3 regions of the Pseudovibrio sp. WM33 genome follow, and region 1 is predicted to be linked to each of the others. Evidence: riboswitches for the same ligand, from Rfam matches in the RefSeq annotation. Region 1 holds a riboswitch; each other region holds the start of a gene.
The links. A riboswitch is a leader RNA that binds a small molecule or an ion and turns the genes downstream of it on or off. The one in region 1 is predicted to bind cobalamin.
Positions count from the first base shown of each region.

Region 1 (3,276 bases):
TCCAGCTTGTTCTTATACTCAGCGGTTTCGGTCTTGCAGCCAACTGGCGGTGAGCGGGATAATATCTTGCCGAGTTGGAGCTCAACCACAACGCGCCATGGTATCGTGGAAAGCATAGAGCGTATGGCTCGGGCCGGGAGCCCTGAATATGTGAAACTCGATGACCGTGTTGCTGTATTGGTTGGCGATGGGGCTTTATGGAGTGAGGCACTTGCTGGTGCGGACAATAAAGTGATGCCGCCCGAAGCTAGCGGTAGTTTTGGAAGCTTCGTTGTTTATTCTGAAAGCGTACGCGCTCATCTGTCATTACACGGGCCGAAGGCTGTTGGCGCGACGTATAGAGAGTTCGCTTTTCAGCCCCTGAAAGAGCTGGTGGGATTTTTGAAAGAACATCACTTCCAGATCTGGGTTTTAAGCTTTGGAGACCATGAAGTAGATCGCACTATGGCGGAGTTGAACTACGGGCTTCCAAGATTTCGGGTTATCGAGGTTACTCCCCACGCAGCAGCGGTGTCCTCAACAGATCTTGCTCGAACGATTTGGGAGAGAATAGGAACAGCACCTCAGATTTTTCTTGGACGATCTCACAGTGATCTTGGCTTACTGAAGCTTGCTGGCAAAGGTGAGGGGGTGCTCAAAATACAGATTTCTGCCAGTCAGGATGCTTCCATTCGCCCAGCAGATTCAACTCCTGATGAATCTGGAGAGCAGCAAAACTCATGGAGCTTTGTGATTTCTCCTAAGGAGCATTGGCTAAGGAAATATTCGTGGCAGGCACCTTCGGAGAGAACTTATAGTAAGAACTAATAGAAAATACTAAGACTTTCGTTGCAACCCACGTGAGATATATTTGATCTATTCTAGTTTTAATCGATTGAAAATCAGAGCGCTTTTGTAATGTTGAATAATATACGATGTTTTTGAGGTAATTTTATTTATTTTGATGAAGATCAATGAAGAGGTGGGGCACTCTGATATTTCTAACTACAGCTTCGGCTGGCACTCGGATGGGGGAGTGTCAACTTTCTTAAAGGCGTGTACCAACGGGTACACGCCTCTTTTTTTGCCTGCAGCTCTGGCGGGTTAAAAGGGCCATTGCATCCCTCTGATTGTTGCTTATCCCAATTGCCTCTTATTTTTAGTTGTGTCTTCTCCTGTAATTTAGGATATTCCCGCTGTTGGGTTCTGTAGAAGCCAAGCTTCTTGGATGAAAAGGGAATGCGGTAGGGATGACCAAAGATGGGCCCGAACCGCAGCTGCCCCCGCAACTGTTACGTGGTGCGTTCTTCTTAAAAGCCACTGGAGATGATCTCTGGGAAGGCGGAGGACGCAAAAGCCATAAGCCAGGAAACCTGCCCGACACGACATAAACTCATGACCGCACGGAGGGTGCGAAGAGGAGCATATTATATGCATATTGAACCGGGTTACGTTTCCGCCGCCAAGGTTATTGCTGCCAATGCAGGTGCAGTCGGTGTTTTTGTGTGGGGCTGCAAAGAGCAGGCCTCAGAATTTATGAAAGATCCGCTGATTCCTGTAAAGACACTGTTGGCTGCGGTTTTCTTTTCTATTTTCATGCAGAGCTTCCATATGTCCGTTGGAGCATCCGAACTCCATTTTATCGGTGCTATGGCCATGTATCTGACGCTGGGATTTACACCTGTTCTTCTTGGGTTTGCGCTCGGCTTGCTGTTGCAAGCGTTCGCGTTTGATCCGCAGGACATGTACCATTTGGGGGTCAACAGCCTATCTTTGATGCTGCCGCTTATCTCTGTACATTATTTGAGTGGCCGTCAGTTGTTCGCTAAGGATCTGACCAAACGTTTGACTTTTGCGCAGATCCTGAAGTTGGATGCGATGTATTATGCTGGTGTGACTGGCATGGTTGGCTTCTGGTTGATGATTGGTGAAGTTGCTACGCCGTTTACGGCATGGGCGCAGTTTGCTCTGTCTTATCTGGTAATTGTTGCGTGTGAACCATTAGTCACCTTCATTGCTGTGAAGGGGCTCAAGGCGGTTGAAGACAATGCGATTGTTCGGAACCTGACAGTAGTTCCGCAGCTGAAGCTGGCATAAGTTTTTACGAGTTTGATTGTTATTGGGGCGGCAGCGGAAACCTGCTGCCCTTTTTCTTGCGTGGAAGTGACCAGGTGTTGTCGTGAAATTCCTCGTTTGAGGAGAAAAAGCGACGGATTTGATCATCGCTGAAGTGTTATGGATTGCCCCTTGGCGCTGCTTCCACTATGAGTGCTCTCCAGAGATTTCATTGTTTACACAGATCAGGAGATGCAGGCAGTCCATGGCGCGCCAGTTCATCTATCACATGCACGGGGTCTCCAAGGCCTACGGTGCAAAAAAAGTACTCGACAATATTCACCTGTCTTTCTACCCGGATGCGAAAATCGGTATCCTTGGTCCAAACGGTGCAGGTAAGTCTACTCTTTTGAAGATCATGGCTGGTCTTGATAAAGAGTACACCGGTGAAGCATGGGCTGCAGAAGGTGCCAAAGTTGGCTATCTGCCGCAGGAACCAAAGCTGAACGAGGACAAGACCGTCCTTGAAAACGTGATGGAAGGCGTTGCGCACAAGCAGGCTCTTCTGGATCGTTATAACGAACTGATGATGAATTACTCAGATGAGACAGCCGATGAAGGTGCTCAGCTGCAGGACATCATTGATGCGCAGGATCTGTGGAATCTGGAAAGCCAGGTTGAGATGGCAATGGAAGCGCTTCGCTGCCCTCCATCCGACTCGCCTGTAAATAACCTTTCTGGTGGTGAGCGTCGCCGTATCGCGTTGTGTCAGCTGCTCTTGTCCGAGCCTGACCTGATGCTGCTTGACGAACCAACCAACCACCTTGACGCTGAGACCGTGCACTGGCTGGAACGCCATCTGCGTGAGTTTAAGGGTTCAGTGCTGATCATTACCCACGATCGCTACTTCCTTGACAACGTGACTGGCTGGATTCTGGAGCTCGACCGCGGTCAGGGCATTCCTTATGAAGGCAACTACTCCACTTACCTTGGTCAGAAAACCAAGCGTATGGAGCAGGAAGGCCGTGAAAACATGGCTCGCTCCCGTGCGATCAAGCGTGAGCAGGAATGGATGGGCATGACGCCGAAGGGCCGTCAGACCAAGTCAAAAGCGCGTATTAATGCTTATGATGCTCTGTTGACTGCACAAGAAGAGCGTATGCCTTCTATTGAGCAGATCCTGATCCCTGTTGGTGAGCGTTTGGGCAATAATGTTATCGACGTTCAAGGCGTTTCCAAAGG
Region 1 is NZ_LMCK01000152.1:26,012-29,287, reverse strand. It holds gene PsWM33_RS25505 (hypothetical protein) at 1-807, shown strand, start outside; cobalamin riboswitch at 1,164-1,374, shown strand; gene PsWM33_RS25500 (energy-coupling factor ABC transporter permease) at 1,411-2,076, shown strand; gene ettA (energy-dependent translational throttle protein EttA) at 2,300-3,276, shown strand, end outside.

Region 2 (3,276 bases), on a different contig from region 1:
CGGGTGACGGATTGAAGGCAAGCTCCCACGATGGAAAGCCCGGCCCCCACCATGATCGCCAGCAGTGCACGGGGCAGGCGGATCTCCCAGAGAATGCTCTCCCGCCCCAGCGACCAGCTCGGCTCAACCGTGCCCGGCACCAGTTTGTTGGCAAGAACACCCCATACAGTCTCCATGGAAATGGAAACCGCCCCAACGGAGACCGCAAGGCAGACAGAAAGAACCAGCGCAGCCAATCCCACGCAGCCAATCTGCAGCAAATGATGAGAAGAGCCCTCTTTGGAGGCTACAACAACGCCGGTTCCTTCGCTCATTGTTAGTTACCCCAGAATGCGGTTGCGAGTTTCTTGATCGCCTTGATGTTCCGTGGGCCCGGAGTTGCTTCAGCATATTCCAGCGTCACGAACCGGTCATTCTTCACCGCATCCATATCCGCAAAGGCGGGGTTGTTGAGCATGAACTCACGCTTCTGTGCAGCAGTCACTTCGCCGTAGTTGATAATCACGATCACTTCCGGGTTGGTCTCAACCACAGCCTCCCAGTTCACACGCACCCAGCTCTTATCCAGGGTATCCGTCACGTTGGTGCCGCCAGCAGCCTCAATCAGCGCGGTTGGCATCCCATAACGACCAGCAGTGAACGGAGAATCTTCACCTCCGTCATAAACAAACACACGCAGAGGCGTGTCGCCAGCGCTCAGGCCAGCCTTGAACTGCGCAAGGTCTTCACGATAAGCCTGCACCAACGCTTCCGCCCGCTCTTCAACGTCAAAGATGCGGCCAAGGTTCAAAAGGTCATTGTACATGTCATCCATGGAAACCTTTGGCTTCTCGCCAATATGGATGCAGCTCTCGGTCAGCTCATAAACCTTGATCCCAAACGGTGCCAGAGTTTCCGGCGTAACCGGGCCGCCAACCTTCATGCCGTAATTCCATCCGGCAAAAAAGAAGTCTGCATCAGCCCCAATCAACACTTCTTTGCTTGGGTATTTGGGAGCAAGCTCCGGCAATACAGCCACCTGATCAGTCAATTCAGCATCCAGCGTTTTCCAGCCAGAAATGCCAGTGTAACCTGCCATGTTGTCCTGCAATTCCAACGCCAGCATCATCTCGGTGAGATTGGAATCGTTGGAAATCGCCCGCTGTGGCACACCATCAAATGTGACGGTGCGGTTACAGCTCTTGACGGAAACCTCTGCCAGCGCAGCAGAAGAGGAAAGCAGCGCCACAGCCAGCGCCAAACCAAGTTTTTTCATGAAAAGTACCCTTAAGAATGCAGGTCGAATGTCAGAAGAGAGTGTTGTCGGTCCACCAGCTGATCGCGCGTTGTACGCACCTGAAAAGCCTTGGAAACCAAAGCGGGGGAGAGGATCTGCTCCGGCGCCCCAAAGCCAAGCATCTGCCCGTGGTCCAGCAACAGGATCTGGTCACACACCTCAGCCGCCATGTTCAGGTCATGCAAACTGGTGATGATCGTCAGATCCAGCTCTTCAATGAGCTTCAGAATCTCCAGCTGATGGCGAATGTCGAGATGGTTGGTCGGCTCATCCAGAATGAGCAGCTCTGGCTCTTGCGCCAGTGCCCGCGCCACCATCACCCGCTGCCGCTCCCCGCCAGAAAGCGTGCCAAACAACCGTCCGGCCAGCCCATCCAGCTGCAAAGCGCGGATAGCATGGTCCACCACCTGCCGGTCGCGTTCGCCAGATGCCGCCAGACCGCTGCGATAAGGCGTGCGCCCCAGCTCCACGATCTCACGCACCTTCAGCGCAAAGTCCGTCGGCTGCTCTTGCAACACCGCCGCCACCCGCTGCGCCGTCACTTTGGCGGAGAGGGACCAGATGTCATCACCACCAACGCAAATCTGCCCGCTCTTCGGCTTGTTGAACCGATAGAGCAGCCGCAACAGCGTAGACTTGCCAGCTCCGTTCGCGCCAACCACGCCAAGCACTTGGCCCGCAGCCAGCTCAAAACTCAATGGCTGCAAAACCAACGAACTCTTACGATCAGGTGCCCACGAAACATCGCGAACAGAAACAAAAGCCGCGCTCATGCCAAAGCACCCTTGCGCAGCTCAGCCCCAATCAACCAGCCGAAGGTGCCCAATTGATGAGAAACAGGATCAAGCATCGTACCAACCCACCTGAGTGAAACGCTACACATCATCAATGTAACGTTATAACGTTACATTGATTGTCGAATCCTGAAGCAAAAGTCAAGCGCACACGCGCGTCGACCATCAGCGGTTCGCAAAACGATCCGGGATAAAGTTTAAGTCTTGAGGAAACAGGTAACATAACGCCCTCCGCGCAAAGGCAGGGGCAAACAGAAACCGGATATGTGACAGGCTTTCGCCAATTCAACCATTATGGCCTCCTTCCGGGACGCCCCGCCCGGGTTGAAGTGAAACATAATGGCAGGTCTCCTGACTCGCGGGTCTGTGCTCAGCCAGCCTTCCCGGATCTCTCCAGTGGCATGCTTGGCCTCGCTCTCCGCTTACAGTTGCGGGGGCAGTCACGGAATTAGCGCCTGTTGGCTACACTTCACCGTGTTCCCTTTTAATCCCGAGGCCTTTCGCACCTCAGAAACCATAGGTGCGCATACTGAGTATTGAGCCCCCCAATTGCAAGAGGTTTCGCAAACGAACCTGAAACGCTGTTGATAGCAGCCTTACCCACCCACCGTCATCCCGCACTCGATGCGGGATCCAGATCGGCGGGCGTCGGAACCACTAGCCCTTCACTAGCCTGTTCTTGATGACTTCACCGTGCATCCAATGTGTGTCGCTCTGAACGTGATCAGCTCGCACATATTTGGCCATATGTGTTGCCATATCAGTCTCTTGGAAACTCACAGTGGTTCTGACGACAAAGCCTTCCTGCTTGTTCAGATCCAACTTATTCAACACAGCTTCGACGCTGGTTGGAGTAAACAAACCCCTGTGCAGCACCGGAACAGGGGTAATGCCAAGCTCTGCAAAACGGCCCAATGTCGCATCCCAGCTTTGTGTGACGCCATCAACGATCCAGGCAAAACCCAGAAAGTAGGAGGGTAAACTGTCATAGGAGACTGAATGCTGTGCGAAGAGATATTCACCAACAATCCGCTCATCCTCAGCAAGACACGGCGAAACACCTGCCGCAAAAGCTTTCATCCAATCACGGGATGGATGATACCCACTGTCAGGACTACGCGCATGGCATCCATTCTGCAGAATAGTCGTGTTCTCACCGTCCATCTTCTCGGTAAAGACAACTTCTGCGGCGCTTGCCAGAGCCGC
Region 2 is NZ_LMCK01000126.1:62,882-66,157, reverse strand. It holds gene PsWM33_RS22285 (FecCD family ABC transporter permease) at 1-314, opposite strand, end outside; gene PsWM33_RS22280 (ABC transporter substrate-binding protein) at 317-1,255, opposite strand; gene PsWM33_RS22275 (ABC transporter ATP-binding protein) at 1,267-2,049, opposite strand; cobalamin riboswitch at 2,395-2,604, opposite strand; gene PsWM33_RS22270 (RNA ligase family protein) at 2,728-3,276, opposite strand, start outside.
Region 2: linked by a shared signal. The riboswitch ahead of PsWM33_RS22275 (ABC transporter ATP-binding protein) and the one ahead of PsWM33_RS25500 (energy-coupling factor ABC transporter permease) in region 1 are both predicted to bind cobalamin.

Region 3 (3,276 bases), on a different contig from region 1:
ACGAGGGTTCACGCAAGCAGATGGTTGTTTTTAGCCCGATGCGATTGAGCGCATCACCAAGGCCCACAGTTGTTGTGGTCTTACCTTCTCCCGCTGGGGTTGGGGAGACAGCTGTCACAAGTATGAGTTTGCCATATGGATTACTGCTCAGCTCAGGCATCTCATCCAGATTAGCCTTGGCTTTAAATCGGCCATAAGGTTCAAGAGCGTCCTCCGGGATCTTCAGATTTTGAGCGATGCGCGCAATGGGTTTCATGTCTGCTGCGCGGGCAATTTCAATATCTTTCATGGAAAATCTCCAGATTAGAACGTGTAATCAAATGAGCCGGAGAGAGCGTCAAAAACGCAAATCAGGCAGGAACAGCAATGTAATCTCTACGTAGAATCTCTACCGAATGCACCTGCAAAGTTCAAGATTGAGGTAGGGCACTTGAAACTAACTTAGTTAACGGTGCTCATCTGTGTTTTGCTGAGATGTGAAATATTATTGCCTGAATAGCTGTTGGTCTGTTCTAAAAATCACCAGACTGCGCTTGCGCGGCAAATCCAAGAGCAGTAGAGCTGGTTGGCTTTTATAAACAAACTGCGCCGTGCCGTAGTTTCGTCGGTTAGGTCACCCCATGTTTTTATTTGAAGTTGCCGCGCTAGGTGCCGCTGCCACCTGGGCTATTGGTGGTCTCATTTCAGCAAAACCTGCAGCACACCTTGGAGCCATTGGCTTCAACTGTGTGCGTATGTGGTTTGTTGTGGTGTTTCTGGGTATCTATGTCATTGCAACAGGCACATGGAATACGGTTGATTCAAGCCACGCCTCTCTTATCTTTCTCTCTGGCTTTGTCGGCATCTTCATGGGGGACACTTTGTTGTTCCTCACGCTAAACCGTATGGGGCCTCGCCGCACAGCCATCCTGTTTTCCATGAACGCACCCATATCAGCGCTTCTCGGTTGGTTGTTTCTGTCAGAGGAACTGTCATTTCAGGCGCTTGTTGGTATCTTATTCGTTTTAGTGGGCGTTATTCTCTCCATTGCGTTTGGAAAGCGCAAAGACCAGCTCCATAAATGGGAGGCGATTAGAGGTCCTGTTGCCATTGGTATCCTCTTTGGCACGTTGGCCGCACTTTCCCAATCAGTAGGGTCAATCATCATTCGCCCCGTTATGGAAAGTGGAGCAGATCCTGTTGCGATTTCTCTTATGCGCTGCACCATTGCAGCCTTTGGTTTGCTGGTGTTGTTTTACCTGCCGGGCCGTCCATTCAGATTGGCGAACCCAATCAACAAAGAGATCGTCGCACTGGCCTCCTTGTCCGGCATGCTGGGCATGGGGATCGGTATGACGCTGATCCTCTATGCGCTGAGCGGCGGAGAGGTTGGTATCGTGTCTACCCTGTCAGCAACCACTCCAGCGATGATGCTGCCTGTTCTGTGGTGGCAAACCAAAGAGTTTCCTGCCATTGGGGCATGGATTGGCGCACTCCTCGTCATTCTTGGCTGTGCTTTGATTTTCATGAGTTAAACAAATGAGATGGCAACGATGCTGCCTAAGCACCACAAGCAGGTGCGACCTAAAGTGGCCGCACCGCAAGATCTGGTAGCGTGGCCGCATCAGCAATTTCTGTGAGTTTAGCTGGCAATTGGTCGAATTTTATCAAGTTCCTCGCTCAGCTAGTTGACGGAAGCCCCTGAAATCTGATCAATAGCCGGGCATTTGGTATTTTTGTCGATTAGATAAAAATGAAAAGGGAACACGGTTCATTTGGAAAAGCCGTGGCTGCCCCCGCAACTGTAAGCGTAGAGTTGTTGCTCACACATGCCACTGACGCAGCTGTTTAAAGCAGTGTTGGGAAGGCGGAGCAACAGTAAGGACGCGCAAGCCAGGAGACCTGCCAGATGCAGTCACTCACCCACGGTACGGGGCGTGCTAAGGGGCGGTATTCCGTTCAGGTGACATTCACAGTGCGTCTGAGTGGTGATGAATCTGACTTTGTTTCAACGGGTTAGAACCAATTTTCTTCAAAGGCGCACAATGCAATCAACAGCATGGCATCCGACATGGATGCTGTGAATGATGGACCAAACTCGTGCGTAACACATCTTGGATCGCAGCTACCCTCAAATCCGGCGTAGCTCTCTCAGCTCTCCTCAGCTCAACTCTAATCTCCTCCGCAAACGAGACCGAGCTCGACGAAATCATCGTCATCGCCAACAGAACGGAAACCGAAGCCGGCAAAGTCGGCTCCACTACCCACGTTGTCACCGAAGAAGACCTAAAGAACGACGGCGCTACGTTTGTCTCCGAATACTTGACAAAATTGCCGGGTATCTCTTTTTCGCAAAACGGCGGAGCGGGTAAAACAAGTGCTCTGCGCATTCGTGGAATGAGTGGTTATTACACGAAGATTTTGCTGGATGGTGTCGATATTGCTGACCCGTCTGGTACGCAAGTTGAAGCTCGCCTTGAGCATGTCCTACTTAATGATGTTGAGCGTATTGAAATCTTAAAAGGCTCGCACAGTGCATTATATGGTGGCCAAGCGGTGGGGGGTGTTATCAATATCATCACCAAACGCGCTGCGCCGGGCACCGTGAAGCATAATGCGGCCATCGAGGGCGGCAGCTACGGAACCGTCAATGCTGCCTATGGATTTCAGGCGGCGACTGAAACAGCAGATATCGCAGTAAATGTGCAGCGCTACCATACTGATGGGTTTAGTGCGCAAACCCCAAAAAGTGACACAGCAGATGAAGATGGTTATGAGAACCTGACCTTTTCTGCAAAAGGTTCAGTCGATGTCACAGAGGCTCTGAACCTATATTTTGTTGCACGCGGTACGGATGGTCACAGCGAGTTTGACGGATATAATAACCCTGATGCACGTAATGAACAGGACTACCATCAGTATATGGGTAAGTTAGGTGCTAATTTTGCGTGGTTAGATGATAGGATGACAACTGACGCCTCATTCCAGATAGTCGATACAACGCGCAAGTATTACGGTGACAATCCAGGGACTTACAAAGGCGATCGCTACAAGTTTGATGTCCTCAATACCTTCGATGTAACAGACGAAATCACGCTGAACTTTGGTGGTGATTGGATGCATGAGGACTATGCAGAATACGGAAGTAGCCGGATCTTTGGGGGTTTTGTTGAAGCTATGGTCGACCCATCAGATGAGCTAAGCCTTTCTCTTTCATCACGTCTGGATCATCATTCTCGTTTCGGAACATACTGGTCTGGTCGCGCTACAACGTCCTACCGAATTATTGAGGGGACA
Region 3 is NZ_LMCK01000023.1:39,195-42,470, forward strand. It holds gene PsWM33_RS06145 (formate--tetrahydrofolate ligase) at 1-289, opposite strand, end outside; gene PsWM33_RS06150 (DMT family transporter) at 621-1,514, shown strand; cobalamin riboswitch at 1,691-1,903, shown strand; gene PsWM33_RS06155 (TonB-dependent receptor plug domain-containing protein) at 2,080-3,276, shown strand, end outside.
Region 3: linked by a shared signal. The riboswitch ahead of PsWM33_RS06155 (TonB-dependent receptor plug domain-containing protein) and the one ahead of PsWM33_RS25500 (energy-coupling factor ABC transporter permease) in region 1 are both predicted to bind cobalamin.